DNA from 4 places in the Pseudochelatococcus sp. genome. Region 3 is predicted to be linked to each of the others. Evidence: predicted binding sites of a transcription regulator. Region 3 holds the regulator's gene; each other region holds the start of a gene.
The links. Region 3 encodes LexA, which represses DNA repair genes until DNA is damaged. Its sites were predicted from a motif close to TGTTCNNNNTGTGTTCNG; they were not measured.
Positions count from the first base shown of each region.

Region 1 (4,210 bases), on a different contig from region 3:
ATAATCACCGAAGGAGAAATTCCCGAGCATCTCGAAGAAAGTATGATGACGCGCGGTATAACCTACATTGTCAAGGTCGTTGTGTTTACCGCCCGCGCGCACGCATTTCTGAGCGCTGACCGCACGCGAATAAGGGCGCTTCTCCGCCCCTGTGAAAACATTCTTGAACGGCACCATGCCGGCATTGGTAAACAGCAACGTGGGATCGTTGCGCGGAACGAGCGGACTCGACGGCACCGTCGTATGGCCGTGAGCCGAGAAGTAATCAAGAAAAGTGGACCGGATCTCGTTTACACCGCTCATCGACGCCCTGCCTGCTCCATACTGCCCGCGCACCGGACGGATGCGCCGCACACGCCATTCCGCCGTCAACCCGAACCATCGACGTTCCCCTCGCCCGCCGCAAAACCGACATAAACGCTGACAACGACGCCTGCAACCCCGCCCTTTGAACAGAACGATGCTGCGCGAGCGCTTCCATTACCGAAATTCAATGCGTTTGGAAATCGGAAACCCGTGTTTCGGCACTTTAAAGCAACGAGTCGGAGGCATTCACGCAGACGGGAGAGCGGACAGCCCCATTCAATCGGCAGCGTCGTCGGCTTCCTCGGCCAGCGGATTGATATTCTCCAGAATACGATCCGCGAGCACCGTCGAGTTCTGGCGGATGGCGGTCTCAATTCTGTCCGCTATCTCGGGATTGCTCTTGAGGAACTGCTTGGCATTCTCGCGCCCCTGCCCGAGCCGCTGGCTGTCATAGGAGAACCAGGCACCCGACTTGTCGACGATGCCCCCCTTCACCCCCAGATCAAGCAACTCGCCCAGCTTCGAAACGCCTTCTCCATACATGATATCGAATTCGACCTGCTTGAACGGCGGCGCGACTTTATTCTTGACGACCTTCACGCGCGTCGTGTTGCCGATGATCTCCTCGCGGTCCTTGATCGAACCGATACGCCGAATATCGAGCCGCACCGATGCATAGAACTTCAGCGCGTTACCGCCGGTCGTCGTCTCCGGCGAACCGTACATGACGCCGATCTTCATGCGAATCTGATTGATGAAGATGACCATCGTATTGGAGCGGGATATCGACGCCGTGAGCTTGCGCAGCGCCTGGCTCATCAGCCGGGCCTGAAGACCTGGCTGCATATCGCCCATCTCTCCCTCGATTTCGGCTCGCGGCGTCAGCGCAGCGACCGAATCGACGACGAGCACCTCGACCGCGCCAGAGCGCACGAGAGTGTCGCATATCTCCAGCGCCTGCTCCCCCGTGTCCGGCTGGGAAATCAGCAGATCGTCGAGATTGACGCCGAGCTTGCGGGCATAGATCGGATCGAGCGCATGCTCCGCGTCGATGAAGGCGCAAGTGCCGCCGCGCTTCTGGGCTTCGGCGACGGTGTGGAGCGCCAGCGTCGTCTTGCCAGACGATTCCGGCCCGAAAATTTCGATGACCCGCCCGCGCGGCAGGCCGCCCACTCCGAGCGCGATGTCGAGGCCGAGGGAGCCCGTGGAAACGGTATCGATCTCAACCTTGTCCTGCGCCTTGCCGAGCCGCATGATCGAGCCCTTGCCGAACGCCCTTTCGATCTGGGCCAATGCCGCATCGAGAGCCTTTGTCTTGTCCATCGAGCTACCTTCCACGAGTCGCAAACCGGCCTTTGACATCACGATATCCCTTATGGCACGCCGCCCAGAACATCAACGCGCCAGCACAAAAGTGCATATTTTGTTCTTGTGCGCAAGTTCTTTTTATGTTCCATTCCGTCCGAAACACGAACGGAAAGGCCGGCGATGTCAGAAGGATCATCACCTCGGGCACAAGGGATGTCGGCGGTTCGCCCGCCGAGCAGACATGCTGCGGCCGGCGCCTCCTACAAGCCGGCAGACGTCTCCGCCGACAGCGCGGCGCCCTTTATCAGGGCTTCCACCTTTTCCGCCACCTGGCTCGCAAGCGCCTCCGGGTCGGGTTGCGAGGCGTCGAGATGAATATCGGGTTTCAGCGGTGGCTCATATTCCTGGCCAATTCCGGTAAAGGCCGGTATCTTGCCTTCCTTGGCCTGTGCATAAAGTCCCTTCGGATCGCGCTCCGCGCAGATTTCCGGCGGTGCATCGACAAAGATTTCAATGAACTCGCCGGGCGCGAAACGCTCGCGCAAGCCGTCGCGATCGGCGCGGAACGGGGAAACGAAGGCGCACAACACGACGAGACCGGCTTCCGTCATCAGCCGCGCGACCTCTCCCGCCCGGCGGATGTTTTCCGCACGCGACGGGACATCGAAGCCGAGATCGGCATTCAGTCCCTGCCGCAAGCTGTCGCCGTCGAGCATCATGGTATGATGCCCCAGCGCATGCAGCTTCGCCTCCACGATATTGGCGATGGTCGACTTGCCGGAGCCGGGCAAGCCCGTGAACCACAGCACCAGCGGACGCTGATGCTTGATCGCCGCGCGCGCGGCGCGATCCACGTCGAATCCGTGACGATGAACGTTCGTCGCGCCAAGGGCCTGCGCCACCATCCCAGCAGCGACTGTCGCATTGCTGAAACGGTCGATCAGGATGAAGGCGCCCATCTCGTGGCTTTCATCGTAGGGATCGAAGGCAAGCGGCACCAGCGTCTCAATCTCCACGACACCGATGGCGTTGAGGCCGAGCGACACGACCGGCACCTCCGCCAGCGTCTCGACATCGAGGAAATGGCGTATGGCGCGCACTGTGGCCGGCACCACCCGCGTGCCGAGCTTGAGGTTGTAGGAGCGCCCCGGCACCAGCATCTCGTCCGCCATCCAGACAAGACGCGCCGCAAAGCGCGTCGCGACCAGCGGGCGCCGTCTGGGCGCCGCGAGCACCTCGCCGCGCGGCGCATCGATCTCGTCGGCGAGCACGAGGGTAACGGCTTCCCCCGCCCTCGCTTCCGTCAAATCGCCGCTCTGGGTGACGATGCGCGCAATCGTGCTCGCTTTACCCGAGACGGCGGCGACGACCTCGTCGCCCAGGCCGATGCACCCGCCGGCCACGGTGCCGGAGAAGCCCCGAAAATCCAGATCGGGCCGGTTCACCCATTGCACGGGAAACCGGAACGGATCGTCTCCCCTGTCCCGGGCGGCGTCGACGGTTTCGAGATGGCCGAGCAGCGTCGGCCCCTCGTACCAGGGCGTCGCATCGCTGCGCACGGAGATGTTGTCGCCGAAGCGCGCGGACAGCGGTATGGCCTCGATACCGACGAACCCGAGCTTTTCGGCGAAGGCATGATAGTCGGCCACGATCGCGTTGAAACGTGCCTCGTCATAGCCCACGAGATCGATCTTGTTGATCGCCAACACGACGTGGCGAATGCCGAGCAACGAGACAATGACGCTGTGACGGCGCGTCTGGGTCAGCAACCCCTTGCGGGCATCGATCAGCAGGATGGCCAGATCGGCATTCGACGCACCCGTCGCCATGTTGCGCGTATATTGCTCGTGGCCGGGCGTGTCGGCAACGATGAACGACCGGCGCGGCGTGGAGAAATAGCGATAGGCGACATCGATGGTGATGCCCTGCTCCCGCTCGGCCTCAAGACCATCCACGAGCAAGGCGAAATCGATGTCGCCTCCCGTGGTGCCGACCCGCCGCGAATCGTCCGTCAGCGCCGTGAACTGGTCATCATAGACCGCGCGCGTTTCATAGAGCATCCGGCCGATCAGGGTGGACTTTCCGTCATCGACGGAGCCGCACGTGAGAAAGCGCAGCAGCCCGCGCGCGCCGACAGCCGGGATATCCGGCACGACGGCCGCGGGATTTTCCATCTGCGGACTGGCGGATATGGCGGCCATCAGAAGTACCCCTCACGTTTCTTGCGTTCCATCGACGCACCCCCGTCATGATCGATCACCCGGCCCTGCCGTTCAGAGACCGAGGAGGCGTCGAGCTCGGCGATGACATCCTCCAGTGTGGCGGCCTGCGAGGGGACCGCGCCGGTCAGCGGGTAGCATCCCAGAGTGCGGAAGCGAACCGTGCGCAGGACAGGACGTTCGTCCGGCGCGAGGGGGAAGCGTTCGTCGTCCACCATGATGAGCGCGCCGTCACGCTCGACCACCGGCCGCTCGGCGGCGAAGTAAAGCGGCACGACGGGAATGTTTTCGGCGGCGATGTAGTGCCAGACGTCCCGCTCCGTCCAGTTGGACAGGGGAAAGACGCGCATCGATTCGCCCTTGGCGATCTGCGTGTT
Region 1 covers NZ_JBMNUS010000002.1:124,435-128,644, reverse strand. The annotation lists gene alaS (alanine--tRNA ligase) at 1-303, opposite strand, end outside; gene recA (recombinase RecA) at 583-1,668, opposite strand; gene cysN (sulfate adenylyltransferase subunit CysN) at 1,875-3,788, opposite strand; gene cysD (sulfate adenylyltransferase subunit CysD) at 3,815-4,210, opposite strand, start outside.
Region 1: a site for LexA is predicted at 1,745-1,762, ahead of recA (recombinase RecA). Genes of this name have one in related genera too.

Region 2 (4,210 bases), on a different contig from region 3:
TAGACCCGGCGCTCGCCGACCCGGTTGGCGAGCACGTCGATGAGGCCGGAAACGTCCGGCTCCGCCGGCCCCGCGAGCCCGGAGACGAACTGGCGCGCGGCAAGGGGCTCCGTCACGCAGGCGGTCAGCGCCATGTGCTCGATGCCGAAGCCGGGATCGATCGTCCCGATGCGCTCGCACAGCAGCCGCGTCAGACGCGCGGCGTCGCGCACCGGCTGCCCCATGCCGACGCGCACGGCCTGCCAGCGATCATCCACGCGCCGGCACAGCAGATCGAGCCGGCGGGCGCCGAGCCCCCGGCGCTCCAGCTCGATGCAGAGCGCGGCGACGAGCTTGCCGATGAAGCGGGCGATGGTTTCGGCGGCGGCGATGGGCTCGCCGAAAACGCGCTGGACCTCGACGGGATCGGGCGCGCGCGCCGGCTCGATCGGCTCCGCCGCCGTGCCCAGCGCCTGATCGAGCCGGCGGACGACCTCCGGCCCGAAGCGCAGCGCGAGCGGCGCGCGCGGCCCATCCATCAGATCGCCGATGCGCTCGAACCCGAGATCGCGCAGCCCGCGCACGCGATCGGGATCGACACGCAGCGCCGCGAGCGGCAGGGGGCGCAGCATCGCCGCCGCCCCGCCCGGCGGCACGACGAGAATCGCAGTCCCGCCCCAGCGGGCGGCCGCATGGGCCGCGCCCCATGTATCCGCAACTGCCGCCCGCGCCACGACGCCCCACACCGCCAGCCGCCGCACGAGGAAGGCGAGCATCGCCGCCTCGCCGCCGTGCAGATGATCGGCGCCGGTCGTGTCGATGACGAGCCCGTCGGGCGGATCGACCGAGACGACCGGCGAGATCCTTTGCACCACCCGCAGCGCGAGGCGCTCCAGCCCCCGCGCATCGGCCTGCGGGTCGGCATCGGCGACGGCGAGCCCCGGCACCAGCGCCTGCGCTTTCGTGACGGCCATGCCGATGCGCAACCCGAGGCTTTCCGCCCGCGCATCGACCGCGGCAATGGCGCGCCGCCGGCCGTCGCGCCCCGCCAGCACGAGCGGCGTCTCAGACGGAGGCGCGCAGGCGGATTTCCGCCTGAACCGGTCTGTCGGCCACCGCGGCAGGAAGAGCGAGACGACCCGCATCACCAACCTCCACTTCAAGAGCAAAACCTTCGCCCGCGCGGCAGCGGACGAGTTCGAGCAGCCAGCGCGGCCGCCCGATGCCGGGCACCGGCAGGGGCGCGGACGGCCGCACCGACACGCGCCAGCGCGTCACGGACGCGGTGGGCTGCGCGCCTTCCGCCGCATCCGTCGCCCGCCGCCAGCGCCGCACCGCCATCCCGATCGTCCCCGACCGCTCGGCGGCGAGTTGCAGCCGCCGCGAGGCCGTCATCGGCAGGCGCGCGATTTCCGCGACGGCCGCGCCGAGCCCGCCATGCCGCAACCCTTCCTCGAAACAGGCCAGCGCGGTTTTATCGTCGCAGGCCTCCACGAAAATCACCCGGTCGGGCGACAGGCCCGCCTGCGCCAGCGCGGGCGCGAACAGGTCCCGCCGCATCACGCACCACAAGACCTTGCCGCCCGCGCGCGCCGCGATCCCCGCCGCGAACAGCGCCGCCGCCGCACCGTCCGTCGCGCCGCCGCCGCCCGCCACCTCATGCAGGCACCCGCGCGCCAGCCCCCCTTCCGGCAACCGCCGGTCGATCTCCGCGAGCCCGAACGGCAGGGCCGCACACGCACGCCGCCCCGCGCCCTCCAGATGGCGGATGCGCTCCCGCAAGGCGGCGATGACGGGACGGGCAGCTTGTTCCGGCATTCGGAAAGACAACTCCACGGGACTTTCGCACAAGACGTCTCCGCTGATATGTTCATTATCTGTTCTTAAACGGCCGGAGAGTCAAGAGCGCTTGCGCAGGGCCGCCGCCCGGATAAGGCCGCCCGGACAAGAATGACCGGCTTCGATGGATGGACTGGCGCTGCGGCCGGCTTTCGTGGTATCAGGGATTTTTCCGAAACGAGGTTCATTTGAGTTTCAGCGACAGCGCCGGGGAGCAGGGCGAGACGATCGAGGCCGTCGTCGGCGCCGACGCGCCCGCCACCCGGTTCGACAAGGCGTTGGCCGGCATTCTCGGCGACTCTCCCGCCGGGGCCGATCTTTCGCGCAGCCGCCTCCAGCAGTTGATTCGCGCGGGGCAGGCGCGCGTCGACGGCATCACCGTCACCGATCCCGGCGCGCGGGTCGGCGCGGGCGCGCGCCTCGGCCTCGTCGTGCCGCCGCCCGAGCCGGCCGGCCCGGCCCCGGAGGCCATTCCGCTTGCCGTCATCCACGAGGACGACGCGCTCATCGTCATCGACAAGCCGGCGGGGCTCGTGGTGCATCCCGCGCCCGGCAGCCCGAGCGGCACGCTGGTCAACGCGCTGCTCGCCCATTGCGGCGACAGCCTTTCCGGCATCGGCGGCGTGCGCCGGCCCGGCATCGTGCACCGGCTCGACAAGGATACGTCGGGCGTGATGGTGGTGGCGAAGACCGACCGCGCCCATCAGGCGCTCGCCGCGCAATTCGCCGATCACGGCCGCACGGGCCCGCTTCAGCGCGCCTATCTCGCGCTGTGCTGGGGGGCGCCGCTGCCCCGCGCCGGCACCATCGACGCCCCGCTGGAGCGGATGGCGCACAACCGCGAGAAGATCGCCGTCACGGCGCAGGGGCGCGGCCGCGAGGCCATCACGCATTACCGGGTGGAAGAGGATTTCTACCCGCAGGAGGCCGGAAAGCCGGCCAGGAAAGCGCCCGTGCGGGAGCCCCTCGTGCAGGCCCCCCTCGCCAGCCTCGTGCATTGCGAGCTGGAGACGGGGCGCACGCACCAGATTCGCGTGCATCTCGCGCATCGGGGCCATCCGCTGCTGGGAGATTCGCTTTACGGCAGCGGCTTCCGCAGCAAGGAGGCGCGTCTGGGCGACGATGCCCGCGACGCCCTTGCCGCCCTCGGGCGTCAGGCGTTGCACGCCGCCCTTCTGGGCTTCGCGCATCCCGAGACGGGCGAGGAAATGGTCTTCGAAAGCCCCCTCCCGCCAGCCATGCAACGGCTGATCGAGGCGCTGCGCGGCTCTTCCTGACGCGACATGTTTTCTCCCATCAAAGCGGCATCCGCTTTGCCTGAAAACGCTTCGGATCGCACGCTCCGTTTCCGTCGGAACGTATGCTCCGTATTTCACGTTTTACCGCGATTTGCGTTCAATTCGATGGATCGATTTGAACGCAAGCCGCTCCGGACCCGGTGCGGCCGCGCACCGACGGACCCGATGCGCGCCGGGATAATGGAACGATGCCGGCCACGGGCGAGGCGGATCGGGAGGCTTTCGGGAACATTTCCGAATAATTGTCATTACTTGATATGTGATTGTATTCTGACCGCATTTCATGCTGCGCGATGCTTTTCCAATCACGTTCCGATGTGCAAATGCGCAGCTTACGAGATTGTCATGTTTGGTCCCTTCCCCGTTACTGGCCTCATGCGATATAGTTCTCGCAGGTTGGCCATCCGGCAACCGGACTGATCCGCCTGATAAGGGGATCCGAGAGGAGGCGTTATGAACAGTTCATCGGCATTGCCGAGTTTGGCGAGCGAAAGCGGCCTCAGCCGCTACCTCGCCGAAATTCGCCGCTTCCCCATGCTGGAGCCGCAGGAAGAGTACATGCTCGCCAAGCGGTGGAAGGAACACGGGGACCGGCTTGCCGCGCACAGGCTCGTGACCTCGCATCTGCGTCTGGTGGCGAAAATCGCCATGGGATATCGCGGCTACGGCCTGCCGATTTCGGAGGTCGTCTCGGAAGGAAACGTGGGCCTGATGCAGGCCGTCAAGCGCTTCGAGCCCGACAAGGGGTTTCGCCTGGCCACCTATGCCATGTGGTGGATCAAGGCGGCGATTCAGGAATACATCCTGCGCTCGTGGTCGCTCGTCAAGATGGGCACCACCGCCAACCAGAAGAAGCTGTTCTTCAACCTGCGCAAGGCCAAGGGCCAGATTTCGGCTTATGAGGAAGGCGACCTGCTGCCGGAGCACGTCAGCACGATCGCCACCAAGCTCGGCGTGCCGGAGAAGGAAGTCATCGACATGAACCGCCGCCTCAGCGGCGACGCGTCGTTGAACGCGCCCCTGCGGCAGGAGGGCGAAGGCGAGTGGCAGGACTGGCTCGTCGATGACGGCACGGATCAGGAAACCAGCCTGGT
Region 2 covers NZ_JBMNUS010000005.1:251,459-255,668, reverse strand. The annotation lists gene ACOYJQ_RS10240 (Y-family DNA polymerase) at 1-1,127, opposite strand, end outside; gene ACOYJQ_RS10235 (ImuA family protein) at 1,045-1,797, opposite strand; gene ACOYJQ_RS10230 (RluA family pseudouridine synthase) at 2,007-3,095, shown strand; gene rpoH (RNA polymerase sigma factor RpoH) at 3,570-4,210, shown strand, end outside.
Region 2: a site for LexA is predicted at 1,847-1,864, ahead of ACOYJQ_RS10235 (ImuA family protein). Genes of this name have one in related genera too.

Region 3 (4,210 bases):
GGCGGCACGGACGAGAAGGCCCTGCATCACCTTTTCGCCGAAGTCATCGACAACGCCATGGACGAGGCCGTGGCCGGGCATGCCAGCTTCATCGAGGTGGAACTGGCGGCGGACGGTTTCCTGAGCGTCACCGACAACGGCCGCGGCATTCCGGTCGATCCGCATCCGAAGTTTCCCGACAAATCGGCGCTCGAGGTCATCCTGACCACGCTGCACGCGGGCGGCAAGTTCGATTCCGACGCCTACGAGACGTCCGGCGGCCTGCACGGCGTCGGCGTTTCCGTCGTCAACGCGCTGTCGGAGACGCTGGAGGTGGAGGTGGCGCGCGGGCAGACGCTCTATCGGCAGTTCTATTCGCGCGGCCTGCCGCTCGGCCCGCTGGAGGTCGTGGGGCGCGTTCACAACCGGCGCGGCACGACGGTGCGCTTCCGGCCCGACGCCGACATCTTCGCCGAGGGCGTGCGGTTCGATCCGGCGCGCCTTTTCCGCATGGCGCGCTCGAAGGCGTTTCTGTTCGCGGGCGTCGAAATCCGCTGGCGCTGCGCGCCGGAGCTCGTCGCCGGCAACGGCAAGGTGCCGCCGGAGGCGACGTTCCGCTTTCCCGGCGGTCTCAGGGATTATCTCTCGCAGGAGATCGAGGGCCGCGCGCTCGTGGTCGACGGCATCTTCGCCGGGCGCGTCGACCGCGCCGGCGGCGACGGCAAGCCGGGCGGGCACGGCACGCTCGAATGGGCCATCGCCTGGTACGCCGAGGACGACGGCCACGTCGCATCCTACTGCAACACCATCCCCACGCCCGAGGGCGGCACGCACGAGCAGGGCCTGCGCACGGCGCTGCTGCGCGGGCTGCGCGACCACGCCGAGCGCGTCAACCAGAGCAAGCGCGCGGCGCAGATCACGGCCGAAGACGTCATGGTCTCCTGCGCCGCGATGCTGTCGGTGTTCATCCGCGAACCCGAATTTCAGGGCCAGACGAAGGACAGGCTCGCGACCGTCGAGGCCGGGCGCATCGTGGAGAGCGCGGTGCGCGACGCCTTCGACCACTGGCTCGCGGCGTCTCCCCAGCAGGCGTCGCGCCTTCTCGACTGGACGGTGGAACGGGCGGAGGAGCGCCTGCGCCGCCGCGCCGAGAAGGACATCGCCCGCAAGACGGCCACGCGCCGCCTGCGGCTGCCGGGCAAGCTCGCCGACTGCACGAAGGCGGGCGCGGCCGGCTCCGAGCTTTTTCTCGTCGAGGGTGATTCGGCCGGCGGCTCCGCCAAGCAGGCGCGCGACCGCGCGACGCAGGCGATCCTGCCGCTGCGCGGCAAGATCCTGAACGTGGCGTCCGCCGGGCGGGACAAGCTGGTGCAAAACCAGCAGATCGCCGATCTGATGCTGGCGCTCGGCTGCGGCACGGGGTCCGCCTATCGCAGCGCCGACCTGCGCTACGAGAAAGTCATCATCATGACGGACGCCGATGTCGACGGCGCGCATATCGCCTCGCTTCTCATCACCTTCTTCTGGCGGCAGACGCCGCGCCTCATCGACGAACGCCATCTCTACCTCGCCGTGCCGCCGCTGTTCCGGCTGAGCCACGGAGGCAAGACGGTCTACGCCCGCGACGAATCGCACCGGCAGGAACTGATGCGCACGACCTTCAGGGGCAGGAAGGTGGAAATCGGCCGCTTCAAGGGCCTTGGCGAGATGCTGCCCGCCCAGCTCAAGGAAACCACCATGGACCCGCGCAAGCGCACGTTGCTGCGCGTCGTCGTCGACGACGACGCGCGCCCGCAGACCGGCGACGCGGTGGAGCGGCTGATGGGCAACAAACCGGAGGCGCGCTTTTCCTTCATTCAGGAAAACGCCGCCTTCGCCACCGATCTCGATATCTGACCGCAGGAGCGCCGACGCATGAATCGGCCGAGATCCCCGTCCGGGCCGTAATCCTCGCCTGCAAGCCGGTTTTACAAGCCAAGTTTTAACGATCCGGGCGGATAGTGGCGCTTGCAGAACACATTAAGAACTTGTATAGTGTTCGTGTTTCGTTTCGTAAGCAGGCATGCATGAGGGGTCGCTGGGCGAAGCTCCGGGAAGGATTTGTGGACCATGTTGACGCGCAAGCAACACGATCTGCTTCGGTTTATTCATGAACGCATGCGGGAATCCGGCGTTCCCCCTTCGTTCGACGAGATGAAGGACGCGCTCGATCTGCGGTCCAAATCGGGCATTCACCGTCTGATCATCGCGCTTGAGGAACGTGGTTTCATTCGCCGCCTGCCCAACCGCGCGCGCGCGATCGAAGTGATTCGTCTTCCCGAGGCGCTGGCCGCGCCCGTGCCGCGGGGGCGCTTCAGCCCCAGCGTCGTCGAGGGCGGGCTGGGCCGGGACGGAGGGGCCGGCCGGGAGGCCGGATTCGGCCGGGACGGAGGGCTTGCGCGCGACCCTGCTTCCGGGCGCGCCGGCGGTCAGGCGTTCCGCGCGGGGGGCGAGCGTCCCGGTTTCGATTCGGGCGAGTCCGGCGCGGGCAACACGCGTCCTCTGTCCGCGCAGACATCGGTTCAGGTGCCGGTCATGGGCCGGATCGCGGCGGGCACCCCCATCAGCGCCATCCAGAGCAGCAGCCATACCCTCGCCTTGCCGCCGGAGCTGCTGTCGCCGGGCGAGCATTTCGCGCTCGAGGTGCGTGGCGATTCGATGATCGAGGCCGGCATTCTCGACGGCGACACGGTGATCCTGCGCCGGCAGGACATGGCGGAAACCGGCGACATCATCGTCGCGCTGATCGACGATGAGGAGGCCACCCTCAAGCGCCTGCGCAAGCGCGGCTCCTCGATCGCGCTGGAGGCCGCCAACCCCGCCTACGAAACGCGCGTGCTCGGCCCCGACCGTGTGCGCATTCAGGGCAAGCTCGTGAGCCTCGTGCGCCGCTACTGAACGCAAGTCGCGGGAGAACACGGCAATGGCCATGGCCTGCGCCACACCTCCGGGTGCGGCGGTGACACAGGCGGCTCCCCGGCTTTTGGCCGAGATGCCGTTATCGCGCGCTTCTGCGCCACGGGCGTTCTTCCGGGGCTTCCCGGCCGTCGCCTGTCCGCGCGCCGGGCGCGGCCGGATGCTCCCGCGTTCCCTCCACCGTCAGCCCGTCGCCCGCCACGGTGAGGGCGATGGCGCCGAAGCGGTCCAGGTCGTCGCGGTCGATCACATGAGGCGCGGCGCAATCCGGCGGCGCCTGGCGGGGCGTGATCAGGACGGCGGCGCGGCGGCAATCTTCCCTGAGCGCCCCTGCCTCGCGGGAGAAGGCCACGCTGCGGCCGTCAGCGAGACGGGCGACGCAGCCCAGCCTGTCGCAGGCAACGTTGTGCCGCAGCGCGGGGTCGTTCGCGCGGCGGCCGTCGCCGTCGGCGCGCAGCCATTGCTCGACGACGAAGGCCGAGGGACTGCCGAGAATGACGAATCGCCCGTCCGCGCCGCGCACCGCGGCGCCGCGCCCCTCCCGATCGACGCGGATATCGGGACGCGCCGGCGCGGCGGCGAGCGCGAGGCCGGCGGCGGCCGGCAGGACCGCGAGCCAGCGCAGCGGGGTGGACCACAGGCAGGCCCACAGCAGGGCCAGCACCAGCAACAACAGGATTCCCATGCCGAAGGCGGGCACGACGACCACCGCCCCCGGAAAATCCGTCATGATCCGCGCCCCCTCCAGCACGGGAACCGCAGCGAGGCCGGCCAGATGCCAGAAGGGACCGTCGAGGCCCAACGGATGAAACGCCACGGCGAGAAAGGAGAGCGGCATCACCGCGAGTTCCACGATCGGCAGGCCGAAGGCGTTGCCGAGAATGCCCCACGGATTGAAGGTCTGGAAGTGGTAGGTGCTGAACGGCCCGGTCGCGAGCATCGCCACGATGGTGGTGACGGCGCTCATCGCGATCACGCGGCGCATCCGGCCCGTGCGCTGCCGGTCCGGCGGTCGCAGCGCGCCCCCTTCGCGCAGCGGCAGGAGGCTGCGCGCGGGATCGCCGTTCTCCCAGCGCTCGAACAGCGCGATCAGCGCCGCCACGCCGGCGAAAGACATCTGGAAGCTCGGCCCGAGCATGGATTCGGGTTGCAACGTCAGGCACACGAAGGCTGCGAGCGCCAGATTGCGCATGGACAGGGCCGGCCGGTCGACGAGAATCGCTCCCATCACGATCAACGTCACGAACAGCGCGCGCTGGGTGTCGATTCCCGCGCC
Region 3 covers NZ_JBMNUS010000010.1:35,649-39,858, reverse strand. The annotation lists gene parE (DNA topoisomerase IV subunit B) at 1-1,875, shown strand, start outside; gene lexA (transcriptional repressor LexA) at 2,089-2,916, shown strand; gene ACOYJQ_RS14750 (ComEC/Rec2 family competence protein) at 3,017-4,210, opposite strand, start outside.

Region 4 (4,210 bases), on a different contig from region 3:
AGCAATGGAAACGCGGCTGCCACCGCGAAATGGGTCTCGACAACACGCAGATTGATCGCAGTCTGAACCAACCAGGTTTCATCGGAACGCCCCAGCGACTTGGTAACGAGCGGAATACTGATCGACTGGACCGGATACTGCGGCGCATCTTCGCGCACTCCGAACGCATCGGGGAACGGCTCGGTCTGTCCTGGTCGGTAGGGTATAAACTCGAAGCACTCTCCGTCGCCGGTCCGCTGGACCGCGGCGAAGCGTTTGGCCGCAACCGAAGTCGGCCAGTTGCTGGAGGCATTGGCTCCGCGCAGCAGATCTTTCATGAAATTCGCAGGATTGCGGTCGCTAAGCGTCGAGCCGTAAAGATCGTTACACTCGCGAATGGCCTGCGCGACGTCGTCGAGACTCATCAGGCTTTTTTCGAGCGCGCCCGTCGATACGTTCCAGTACTTGTCAAACAGATGTTCGACGACTTTCGTTTTCTGCGATCGTGCCAACCTGCGCGCCTTCTGATTATCCGGAAAGATAATCGCCCGAAGCGGGTGCGACGTTCAATCCCTTTCGATTAGGGCCGGTTTCATGCCTTCGTACGCGCCGAAACGATTGGGGCGTTCAGCGTTGCGGTCGACTTACGATCTCGAAAAAAGCCTTGTCAAACTGCGGCTCGTCCCATCGGTCGGCGACCGCCAGCCAGCGGTCGAGGTGGTCGCGGAACCCCGGATCGTCAGCCTTGAGGTGAAAGGTGTAGAGCCGGTCGACGATCTGTCGCATCAGGCTTCGCATCTGGTCGTCGTCGAGATGGGACGCGTCAGACCATGGAATCTGGCGACCGTCGGCGTCGGTGACGAACACGTCCGAATAGTCGCCCGTGTGAGTGACCGGGACAGTCCCCGCGTGCAATTCCTCGATCCCCGTGTTGCGCACACAGATCATTGCCATCAGTTTGGCCAGCCGAGCTGCGATGCGCTCCTCGTCGGCCGGTTTCATGGGGCGGACCGTTGTGGATCGTTCCCCCGGCGCTTCTTGAACAACGCGGCGAGGGATGCTTCGGCTCGGGCCAATCCAGCTTCCGTCAGGGCTAGCGACTTCGCCTTACCGACGGGATCGTAGATCAGCCCCTTCGCGTGTAACCGGTCGGTGATGGACCAGTCGAGCCCTTTCCAGACGCGATTGCCGTCATGCAGCGTCAAGCTGAGGATCGCCAGCGCCGCGTCGTCGAGCTTGTCGGTGTCGAGGTCCGGTTCCGCCATGTATGGCCTCCTTCACCCACAGGATGCCGTCGTTGCCGGAATTTCTCAATGCCGGAAAGGATTTGCGAGGCTGGATAGAGAAAGAACGGGTTGGATTTCTGTTCCTTTCCACGAACGCCGCTGGCATCGAAGTGTTCAGGTGGCGCGAGGAACTGTCCCAATGCTTTCAACTGGTTACGGGCTCTACACCGAATGCGCGCAGTCGAGAGGTCCGGAGAATATCGGGCTCAAGAGAACGTCTCCGGCTGCTGTGGCGAGGATACCAGTGCAAAGCCCCTCCAGCATAACCCCCGAAAACAACGGGAAAATCCGGCCGTAGCCGGATCAGGAGAACGCTTTCGCGAGGGCAAGTGGCGGAGACGGAGGGATTCGAACCCTCGATAGGACTTTAAGGTCCTATAACGGTTTAGCAAACCGCCGCCTTCAGCCTCTCGGCCACGTCTCCTTGTGGTGCCTTCTTTGCAGATAAGCGCATCGAGGTCAACGCGGTTTATGAAAGATGAGGTGGATAACAACCATGAGGCGACAGCCCGCCTTTCGGCGGATCAATGCCTCAGATGGGCCCGCATGTGATAGTGACCGCCTTCGCCCCGTTCAAACGAATCAAGCACACGGGGATGCCGAACGGGCTCTCCTGAAGTATCCGCCACGAGATTCTGCTCGGAAACATAGGCAATGTATTCCGTATCCATGTTTTCGGCGAACAGATGATAGAATGGCTGATCCCTGTCGGGCCGCCCTTCCTCGGGAATCGACAGATACCACTCTTCCGAATTGCTGAAACAGGGATCGACATCGAAGATCACGCCGCGAAAGGGGTAAATCCGATGTCTGACAACCTGCCCAAGCGCGAATTTCGCGCTGCGCGTTCTTGAAGAAGGCAACTCGCCCATACGCCATCCTGCCCTTATCGTTATCGGAAAACACGCCCCCCGCCGCCGGAAACGCGCTTCCAGGCAATGCATCCTGAAAGCGCCTGACAATCGCGGCCATATGTGGGCAAACCCCTTATCCCCGATCATTTCCTTACATCGTATATAGTTTGTTAAGCAAGATGCCGACCGGGCGCTTGATGCGAACATGAAAAGAACATATAAGGAAATTGTTGGAACACAGGGGAGATCAGAAGATGTACAAGGCTCTTGTCGCCGATCTTGTCGAGCTTGCGTCGCTGGCGCTTTTCGTGGCCATGATCGGTGTCGTGGCGGTCGCCGGCGCCGCCGCCTGATCCGCGTCCGCGCGGGTGACGGGTGCGCCGGGCAGCGATAAAATGGGTCGCGCGCAGTCGATTCGCATGCGCACGGCCGGTTCGGGGAGTGAAATGCCGGGTCTCATCGAGAATGTCGGGTTCGTTCACCTTCACGTCCATTCGTCCTATTCGCTGCTCGAAGGGGCGCTGACGATTTCCGCCCTCTCGAAGCTGGCGGCGGCGGACGACATGCCGGCAATGGCGCTTACCGATACCAACAACCTTTTCGGCGCGCTGGAATTTTCCGAAAAGCTTGCGTCGACCGGCATCCAGCCGATCGCCGGATTGCAGCTTGCCGTCGCCTTCGAGGCGGCGGAGCCGAATGCCCGCCCGACCCATCGGGCCCTGCCGCATGTCGTGCTGCTCGCGGCGAGCGCGCGCGGATACGGCAACCTCATGGCGTTGTCCAGCGCCGCCTTTCTCGGCAACGAACCGGGACAGGGGGCACATGGCGCGCATGTGCCGCTGGAATTGCTGGCGGCTCACACCGAAGGACTGATCGCGCTGACGGGCGGCCCCGGCGGCCCGCTCGACAGCGCATTCGCCGCGGGACGGCCGGAGCTGGCGCGGGAACGTTTCGAGCACCTGCTGGCCCTGTTCGGCGACAGGCTTTATATGGAGCTGCAACGCCACGGCAGGGACGACGAGGCGCTGACGGAACCGGCCCTGCTGGAACTGGCCTATGCGCGCGGCGTACCCCTCGCGGCCGCCAATGAACCCTACTTCGCCACCGCCGGCGATTATGAAGCGCACGATGCGCTGCTCGCGATCGCCGACGGGCGGCTGGTGTCGGACGATCAGCGGCGGCGTCTGACGCCTTCGCGGTTTTTCAGGTCGCGCGCGGATATGGCGGCGGCGTTCGCCGATCTGCCGGAGGCGCTGCATTCGACGGTGGAGATCGCGCAGCGCAGCGCCTTCCGTGTGCGGACCTGCAAGCCGATTCTGCCTCATTTCAGCGGCGCGGACGCGCATGCCGACGATGGCGCGGACCATGCCGATGACGAGGCCGTCGAATTGCGCCGCCAGGCGCGGGAGGGGCTCGCGGCTCGCCTCGCCGCGCACGGCCCCGCGGAAGGGCTCGCCGCGAAGGACTATGAGGACAGGCTCGACTATGAACTGTCGGTGATCGAGCGCATGAAGTTTCCCGGCTACTTCCTGATCGTGGCCGACTTCATCAAATGGGCGAAGGCGCAGCACATACCCGTGGGCCCGGGGCGTGGCTCGGGCGCGGGCTCGCTCGTCGCCTATTCCCTGACCATCACCGATCTCGATCCGCTGCGCTTCGGCCTGCTGTTCGAGCGCTTTCTCAATCCCGACCGCGTGTCGATGCCCGACTTCGACATCGACTTCTGCCAGGACAGGCGCGAAGAGGTCATCGGCTACGTGCAGCGGCGCTACGGCGAGGAGCGCGTGGCGCAGATCATCACCTTCGGCACCCTGCAAGCGCGCGGCGTGATGCGCGATGTCGGCCGGGTGCTGGAAATGCCCTACGGGCAGGTCGACAAGCTGACGAAGCTCGTGCCGCAAAATCCGGCCAATCCCGTCACGCTTGCGCGCGCCATCGCGGATGAGCCCAAATTGCAGGCGGCGGCGGAGGAAGAGCCGGTGGTGGCGCGCATGCTGGCCTTCGCGCAAAAGCTCGAGGGGCTGCATCGTCATGCCTCGACCCATGCCGCCGGCGTCGTGATCGGCGACAGGCCGCTCGAACAACTGGTGC
Region 4 covers NZ_JBMNUS010000008.1:37,344-41,553, reverse strand. The annotation lists gene ACOYJQ_RS12740 (hypothetical protein) at 1-491, opposite strand, end outside; gene ACOYJQ_RS12735 (hypothetical protein) at 607-981, opposite strand; gene ACOYJQ_RS12730 (DUF6429 family protein) at 978-1,244, opposite strand; tRNA gene ACOYJQ_RS12725 (tRNA-Ser) at 1,596-1,689, opposite strand; gene hspQ (heat shock protein HspQ) at 1,790-2,137, opposite strand; gene dnaE (DNA polymerase III subunit alpha) at 2,566-4,210, shown strand, end outside.
Region 4: a site for LexA is predicted at 2,319-2,336, ahead of dnaE (DNA polymerase III subunit alpha). Genes of this name have one in related genera too.